2 regions of the Bradyrhizobium sp. 2TAF24 genome follow, and region 2 is predicted to be linked to the other one. Evidence: riboswitches for the same ligand, from Rfam matches in the RefSeq annotation. Region 2 holds a riboswitch; the other holds the start of a gene.
What was found. A riboswitch is a leader RNA that binds a small molecule or an ion and turns the genes downstream of it on or off. The one in region 2 is predicted to bind S-adenosylmethionine.
Positions count from the first base shown of each region.

Region 1: another riboswitch for S-adenosylmethionine. It lies ahead of AB4Z37_RS17780 (threonine aldolase family protein); the one in region 2 lies ahead of metX (homoserine O-acetyltransferase MetX).

Region 1 is NZ_JBFRFW010000011.1:41,385-45,591, forward strand. It holds gene AB4Z37_RS17770 (ATP-binding protein) at 1-696, opposite strand, end outside; gene AB4Z37_RS17775 (response regulator) at 755-1,429, opposite strand; gene AB4Z37_RS17780 (threonine aldolase family protein) at 1,510-2,568, opposite strand; SAM-I-IV-variant riboswitch at 2,627-2,735, opposite strand; gene AB4Z37_RS17785 (aldo/keto reductase) at 2,830-3,852, opposite strand; gene AB4Z37_RS17790 (hypothetical protein) at 4,047-4,207, opposite strand, start outside.
Region 2 is NZ_JBFRFW010000017.1:14,281-18,487, reverse strand. It holds gene hisC (histidinol-phosphate transaminase) at 1-889, opposite strand, end outside; gene AB4Z37_RS24190 (chorismate mutase) at 933-1,787, opposite strand; SAM riboswitch at 1,990-2,069, shown strand; gene metX (homoserine O-acetyltransferase MetX) at 2,261-3,460, shown strand; gene metW (methionine biosynthesis protein MetW) at 3,457-4,119, shown strand.

The sequences.
Region 1 (4,207 bases), on a different contig from region 2:
CGCGGCGTCGGCGGTGAACTCGCGCTGCGCCCGGAAGCCGGCCGCGAGGCGATCGAGCGCCTGGTTGACGGCTGCGACCAGCGGCAGGATCTCGCTGGGAATCCGCTCAGCCGAGAGGCGGACATCGGTCCGCGCAGGACCGATCTGCTTGGCGTCCTCGGACGCGTCGAGCAATGGACGCATGGCCCGGCGGAAGATGACGATGTCGATCGCCAGCAGCAGCAGCAGGATCGGCAGCGTGATCCAGCCGACATGGCGGAAGAAGTTCGCCACGATGTCGTCGGTGATCACGTCGCGATGGGACAGATCCTCGGCGACCTGGATCCAGACCGAGTGGCTGCCGATCCTGCGCAGCACGCTTGCGCCGGACACCACGCTGCCGTTGCGCCGCGCCTCCTGGTAGCTGACGCGCTGGCTGACGGACGGCACGGGAAACAGCAGCGTCCCGCTTTTGCGCGACGAAAACAGCAGTTCGCCCGAGGGCTCGATCACGTCGTAGAAATAACGGCCATAGGCCTCCGAATAGAGGTCGCGCAGCGCCTGCGGCAGATCGAGCACGAGCTTGCCGTCGGGCCCCGCCGTGATCTTGCGCGCGATCGCCTCCGCCTGATCGCGCATCGCGGCGCGATGCAGGTTGGTGATTTCGGAATTCAGCAGCCAGAACAGCACCAGCGGCATCACCACCGCCGTCAGCATCACCGCGACCACATGCAGCAGCACGACGCGCGAGGCGATCGACGGAAAGCGGAACACGCTACTTGTCCTCGGACAACAGGTAGCCGACGCCGCGAATGGTGTGGATCTGCAGTTTCGCGCCATTTTCGGCGAGCTGCTTGCGCAGCCGCGAGACATAGACCTCGACCGCGTTCGAGGCCACTTCGCCGGCGAGCCCGAAAATGTGGTCCTCCACCGTCTTCTTCGGCACCACCCGGCCCTGGCGGCGCAGCAGGATTTCCAGCACCGAGGTCTCGCGCGCGTAGAACACGAACGGCTTGCTGTCGATGAAGACCTGCCGGCTCTCCGTGTCGTAGACGAGATTGCCGAGATGCAGCGAGCTGCCGAGCAACTGGCCCGGCCGGCGCAGGATCGCCTCCAGCCGCGCCACCAGTTCCTCCAGCGCGAACGGCTTGACCAGATAGTCGTCGGCACCGCTGCGCAGGCCGGTGACGCGATCCTGCAGGCCGTCGCGCGCGGTCAGCACCAGCACCGGCAGCGGGTCCTTGCGATGGCGGATCTCCCTGAGGATGGCGAGGCCGTCGCCATCAGGCAGCCCGAGATCGAGCACCAGCGCCGCGAAGTGGGTCGTCGTCAGCGCCGCGCGGGCTTCCGCCGCGCTGTTGAGCACGTCGACCGCAAAGCCCGCTCCGGTCAGCCCCTTCGCCAGCAGCCGCGCCAGCTCGACATTATCCTCGACGATCAGCAGTCTCATGATCAGTTCACATCGTTGATCCCAGCGCTGTGGTAAGGCCGTGCAGCGGCTTTAGCCACTGTATTTTTCCGCGCCGGCCTTCAGGCCGGCAGCGGCATCGCCGCGGCCTCCCCGGCGACGGCCCGCAGGTCGGCCGCAAGCTCATCGGCGCGCAGCGGATCCGCATCCCATGCGAACATGAACCGCGCGCCACCACCGATGAAGGTGTAGAAGCGCCAGCCCCTGCGACGCAGCGCCGCAAGCGCAGGCTCGGCGAGGCGCACGAACACCGCATTGGCCTCGACCGGAAACATGATCTCCAGCCCAGGCGTGCCGGCAATCCCGCGGGCGAGGCGCTGCGCGCAGGCATTGCCGTGCGCGGCGTTGGCAAGCCAGGTGCCATTGCCCAGCATGCCGACCCACGGTGCCGCCAGAAAGCGCATCTTGGAGGCGAGCTGCCCGGCCTGCTTGCAGCGATAATCGAAATCCTCGGCGAGCCTGGGATCGAAGAACAGGATGGCTTCACCGGCGGCCATGCCGTTCTTGGTGCCGCCGAAGCACAGCACATCGACGCCGGCGCGCCAGGTCAGGTCCGCCGGACTGCAGCCGAGATGAGCACAGGCGTGCGCGAAGCGCGCGCCGTCCATGTGCAGGTGCAGGCCGAGCTCGCGGCACACCGCAGCGATCGCCCGCACCTCGTCGAGGCTGTAGACCTGTCCCGTTTCCGTGGGTTGGGTAATGGTCACGACGCGCGGCTTGGGAAAGTGAATGTCGCGGCGGTTGGTGGCGAGCGCGCGGATCGCCTGCGGCGTCAGCTTGCCGCCGACGGCGGGCGCGACCAGCAGCTTGGAGCCGTTGGAGAAGAACTCCGGCGCGCCGCACTCGTCGGTTTCGACATGGGCTGCGTCGGAACAGATCACGCTGTGGTAGGACTGGCACAACGCCGCCAGCGCCAGCGAATTCGCGGCCGTGCCGTTGAAGGCGAAGAACACCTCGCACGGCGTCTCGAACAGCGTGCGAAAGGCATCCGCCGCCCGCTCGGTCCAGGCGTCCTCGCCGTAGGCCGGCGCGTGTCCGCTGTTGGCCTCGGCCATCGCCTGCCATGCAGCGGGACAGATGCCGGAATAATTGTCGCTGGCAAATTGCTGGGGTTCGCTCATGCACGCCGCCTTTCCTGGTCTGTCCATCGACCGGGCGAAGCAGACGCGATGATGTGGCGAGGGCCCGTTTGGTTGCCGGATCGGCCGCATCTCCCCGTGACCGGGGACCGCCACCTTGCTCGGGAGCAGGTTGGCGTTGAGCGTCAGCTCAACTCGTGATGGTGACCATGCCCATAGACGGGAAATGCGGCGCTGGCAAGGGCCGCAGGCCGCATGGCGGCCCGCGGCGGTCGTCCGATCCTGAATGGCGACCGCGTGCGATCAGCCGTCGAGCGGCGTGGTGCGCGGCCGGCGGCCCTCGATCGGATAGGCCGGATCGTTGTAGCCCGGCGTCGAGGGATGGCCACTGACCACGAGGCTGTCGACCAGCGCCTCGTCCTCGGCGCTGAAGCGGTGATCGAGCGCTTTGACATAGTCATCCCACTGCGCCTCGGTGCGCGGCCCGGCGATCACCGCATCGATCAGGCGGTTGTTGAGCACCCAGGCGACCGCGAACTGGCCGGCAGTGATGCCGCGCGCCTCGGCGTGAGCACGCAGCGTCTGCGCCAACTGCAATGACTCCGGCCGCCATTCGGTCTGCATGATCCGGCTGTCGTTGCGGCCGGCGCGCGTGCCCTGCTCCGGTCGTTCGCCGGGCGCGTATTTGCCGGTCAGCACGCCGCGCGCCAGAGGACTATAAGGCACGACGCCGAGGCCGTAGAAACGGCAGGCGGGCAACTGCTCGACCTCCGGCATCCGGTTCATGGCGTTGTAGTAGGGCTGGCTCACCACCGGCCGATCGATGCCGAGCCGATCGCAGATGTTGCAGATCTCCGCGATGCGCCAGGCGCGATAGTTCGACACCCCGAAATAGCGCACCTTGCCCTGGCGGATCAGGTCGCCCATCGCCCGCACCGTCTCCTCGAGCGGCGTGCCGTGGTCTTCCTTGTGCAGGTAATAGATGTCGAGATAGTCGGTGCCGAGCCGCGTGAGGCTCTCCTCCGCCGCCTGCAGCAGCCATTTGCGCGACAGTCCGCGGCGGTTGACGCCCTCGCCGATCGGGTTCGCCGCCTTGGTCGCCAGCACCCAGTCGTGGCGCTGCTTGCCGATAGCCCGGCCGACGATGCTCTCCGACTTGCCCTGCGAATAGGCATCGGCCGTGTCGATGAAATTGACGCCGGCGTCCTTCGCCTTGGCGATGATGGTGGCGGACGTGACCTCGTCGGTGGCGTCGCCGAACATCATGGTGCCAAGACACAAAGGCGAGACCTTGAGGCCGCTGCGGCCGAGATTGCGGTGATTCATGACGCTTCCCATCTCCCTGAGATACGAACTCCTCCCCGAATTGTCCACGAGGGGCCGATTGCCTCGCTAGGACGCGACACAGACTAGCTACGCTTGGGTATTCGTCGCGCGCCAGTATGATCCACGCTTCTGCCTACCTGACTAATTTTAGCAGTGCCGATCTGGACTATCGATCACCTTTTCGCAACGAGCCGCTAGTTGGTACTGCTCTGCGATTTGCCCACCACGTTGCAATTGGGGCCGCCATCCTCGTGGGTGGTCGAGACAGGCCTGACTTTCAGACAGAAGGTGGTTCGGTAGGTGACGTGCGACAAATCTTCGTATGTTGCCGATCCAAGGAGCCACAACTGTTCTT
Region 2 (4,207 bases):
TCGGCGTCACCTTCAGGCCGAGCTTGCCGATGGCCTCGGTCAGCTTCTCGCGCCACTTTTCGGTATGGCTGCGCGCCTTTTCAAAGTGTTCGGTGTCCTCCAGCGCGGCGACGCCGGCGAGCATCGCGGGCGTCGAGACGTTGAACGGCCCGCGGATGCGGTTGACCGCGTCGACGATGTGCGCAGGGCCGTACATCCAGCCGATACGCAGTGCGGCGAGGCCGTAGATCTTGGAGAAGGTGCGCGTCATCACCGTGTTCTCGGTGGTGGCGACGAGCTCGATGCCGGTCTCGTAGTCGTTGCGTGAGACATAGTCGCAGTAGGCCGCGTCGATCACCAGCAGCACATGGGAAGGCAGGCCGCTGCGCAGGCGCTTGACCTCGTCGAACGGCAGGTAGGTGCCGGTCGGGTTGTTGGGGTTGGCGAGCCACACCAGCTTGGTGCGCGGCGTCACGGCACGCAGGATGGCGTCGACGTCGGCGGTGAAAGCGGTCTCGGGCACGATGACGTTGGTCGCGCCGTTGCTGAGCGTTGCGATCGGGTAGACCAGGAAGCCGTGGGTGGTGTGGATCGCCTCGTCGCCTGGGCCGAGGTAGACATGGGCGAGAAAATTCAGGATCTCGTCCGACCCCGCGCCGCAGATGATGCGGTTGGGATCGAGGCCGAACTTGCGGCCGATCGCGTCGCGCAACACTTGCGACGAGCCTTCCGGATAGTCCTCGAGATGCGCGGCGGCGGCGCGATAGACTTCGATGGCCCTGGGCGAAGGGCCGAACGGTGTCTCGTTGGCGGAGAGCTTGAACACCCGGCCCGAATGCCCGTTCCCGCTCTTGCCGGGCGTGTACGGGGCAATCTCGAGAATGCCGGGCTTCGGCACGGGACGGGACATCAGCTCGGACTCCAAAAAACTCAAAATCAGGCAGGGCGCCGCGTCAGGCACCGGCCTCAGCACCGTTCGCCGGCACCGTATAGCGCGTCGCGTGGCTGCCGACGAGGGCCGCCGAGCGGATCGAGGTGCCGGCAGCGACCAGCGTCGAGGTGATCCGCGACAGCGGATGCTCCCGCGACACCGACACCAGCAGGGCCGCGCCGTCGAAGGCGCCATCGGGCACCGCGATGATCTCGGCGAATGGTGACAGCGCGCGCGCGACATTGGCGTTCCAGCCCGAGACGCGGATGCTCCACATCTCGATGTCGGTGACCATGGCGTTGTCGGCGACCCGCGAGATCACGAACACCGGCAGCGCGGCGGGGTGGTCGGCACGCTCGATGAAGGGCAAGCGGGCAATGATCTTCGGTGCGCCGGCGGCTTCCAGCGGGATCCACCACGGTGAAATGCTGGCGGTTGCCGGGACGAGCGCCAGGTCACCTTTCGACTTGGCAGCCGCCTCGACCGCTGCCGGCGCGCTGAAATGCGCTGTGAACGGCACGGTGAAGCCGAAATGGAAGCGGGCGGAATCGCGCATCGCGGACTCGCCGGGGGAGAGATCGGCGTGCACGGCGAACGGTGCCTGCACATAGGTGAACGTCGCGATGATGACGCGCCAGATGCTCTCCACCGTATCGAGCGGCAGGATGCCGTGATGGCGCTGCACCAGGCGCCGCATCATGTCGGCCTCACGCGCCGGACGGAATGCCGAGCCGACTTCCTGCGTCTGCTTCACCGCGATCAGGCGATCGATGATCTCGGCGCGTTGCATCAAAAGCTCGTGCACCTGCTCGTCGATGCGGTCGATCTCGCGACGCAGTTCCTGCAGCATCGGCGGGGCGGGGGGAGCCTTGGACATCTGTGTTCAAAACCTTGCGATGGCGTTCGCTCTGCCCTGCAAGGGCCGGATCGGTCAAATTGGCAGGGTTGGCAAGGCATTGATAGGAAAGACGAGGGGCGAAAGCAAAGAAAACATGGTCAGTGCAGGCCAGCCTCGTCGCTGCCGGCCGAGGGGCGGCGATCCCCGATCTTGACGGGACAAAGCCGGGGGACTATGAGCATTACTGTTCCGTGGTCATTTGAGCCGGCCGGCTTGCAGCCACGTTAAAAAACTCGCTAAACAGGCCGGGGACAGATGAAATCCCGGCCGAACTGTGGTTCGTGCCGGTTTTTTTATGGCCGGACCCCGGTGAGATCGATCGGTTGGTCTGGAGACGCCATGTCCATGCGTGCCGCAGCAAGATTGTCCGCTCAGCCATCGTCCGGGTGCCGGCGAGGCGCACACGCCGGTGTGCGCAGGACAGCCGGCGCGCAGTGTCTCGGGGAGGTCGCATGGATACGTTGAATCAGCCGTCAGCCCGGATGGAGGCTCATGCGCGCGAGGCCGATCAGCCGAGCTCGCAGGTCGCGGTGTTCGGCAGCGACACACCGCTCCATCTTGATTGCGGCTTCGACCTCGCGCCGTTCCAGATCGCGTATCAGACCTATGGCCAGCTCAATGCCGCGCGCAGCAATGCGATCCTGATCTGCCATGCGCTGACAGGCGATCAGCATGCCGCCAACATCCACCCGGTCACGGGCAAGCCGGGATGGTGGGACATCATGATCGGCGCTGGCAAGCCGATCGATACCGACCGCTATTTCGTGATCTCGTCGAATGTGGTCGGCGGCTGTCTCGGCAGCACCGGACCGGCCTCGCTCAATCCCGCAACCGGCAAGCCGTGGGGCCTCGATTTTCCGCTCATCACCATTCCCGACATGGTGCGGGCCCAGGCGATGCTGGTCGATCGTCTCGGCATCGACACCTTGCTGGCCGTGGTCGGCGGGTCGATGGGCGGCATGCAGGTGCTGCAATGGGCAGCAGCCTATCCGCAGCGGGTGTTCGCGGCGTTGCCGATCGCCTGTGCGACGCGCCATTCGGCACAGAACATTGCGTTTCACGAGGTCGGCCGCCAGGCGGTGATGGCCGATCCGGACTGGTGTCAGGGCCGCTATTTCGAGCACGGTCTGCGTCCGCAGCGCGGTCTCGGCGTCGCGCGCATGGCCGCGCACATCACCTATCTGTCGGATGCGGCGCTGCATCGCAAGTTCGGACGGCGGCTGCAGGACCGCGCCTTGCCGACCTTCTCCTTTGATGCCGATTTCGAGGTCGAGAGCTATCTGCGCTATCAAGGCTCATCGTTCGTCGAACGCTTTGACGCCAACAGCTATCTCTATCTGACGCGGGCGATGGACTATCTCGATATCGCGGCGGATCACGACGGCGTGCTGGCGCGCGCGTTCCGCGGCACGCGTACGCGCTTCTGCCTGGTGTCGTTCACCAGCGACTGGCTGTTCCCGACCGCCGAGTCGCGCAACGTGGTGCATGCGTTGAACGCCGGCGGCGCACGGGTCTCGTTCGCCGAGATCGAGACCGACAAAGGGCACGACGCATTTCTGCTCGACGTGCCTGAATTCCACGATATCGCGCGCGCCTTCCTCAACTCGGCCGCCGTGGCGCGTGGCCTCGGCAATACGGATGCAACGACATGACGGCACAGAGCGAAGCTCTCCAGGCGACAGGCGGTCTTGTGCGCCCCGCCGATGCCTATCGCGGCGACCATCTGCTGGTCGCGGAAATGGTCGCGCCGGGATCGCGGGTCCTCGATGTCGGCTGCGGCGAGGGAGACCTGTTGCGGTTGCTGGAAAGCCGCGGCGTCGACGGCCGTGGCATCGAGCTGTCGCGCGAGGGCGTCAATCACTGCGTCGCCAAGGGGCTTGCGGTGATCCAGGGCGATGCCGACACTGATCTCGTCAACTATCCTGACGACTCCTTCGATTACGTGATCCTGTCGCAGACGCTTCAGGCGACGCGCCAGCCCAAGGTCGTGCTCGAGCACCTCTTGCGCATCGGGCGCCGCGCCATCGTCTCGTTCCCCAATTTCGGGCACTGGCGGATGCGGCTGCAGCTACTCGTCAAGGGCCAGATGCCGCGCACCGAGCATCTGCCGGCGACATGGTACGACACCGCCAACATCCATTTCTGCACCATCAAGGATTTCGTGCAGCTGTGCGACGAGATCAACGTCAAGATGGAGCGCGCGGTCGCGCTCAATCTCAACGGTCTGCCGCTGCGGCTCAATGCGCCGTGGTGGTTCTGGAACATGTTCGGCGAGCAGGGCGTCTTTCTTCTCAGCCGTGGCAGCCGTTGAACGATTAACCTTCGCTTCAGCAATCGGGCGCCAACGCGGCGTGGAACCCCACTGAATCGTCACATTGTGATCGCGACATCACCACGAA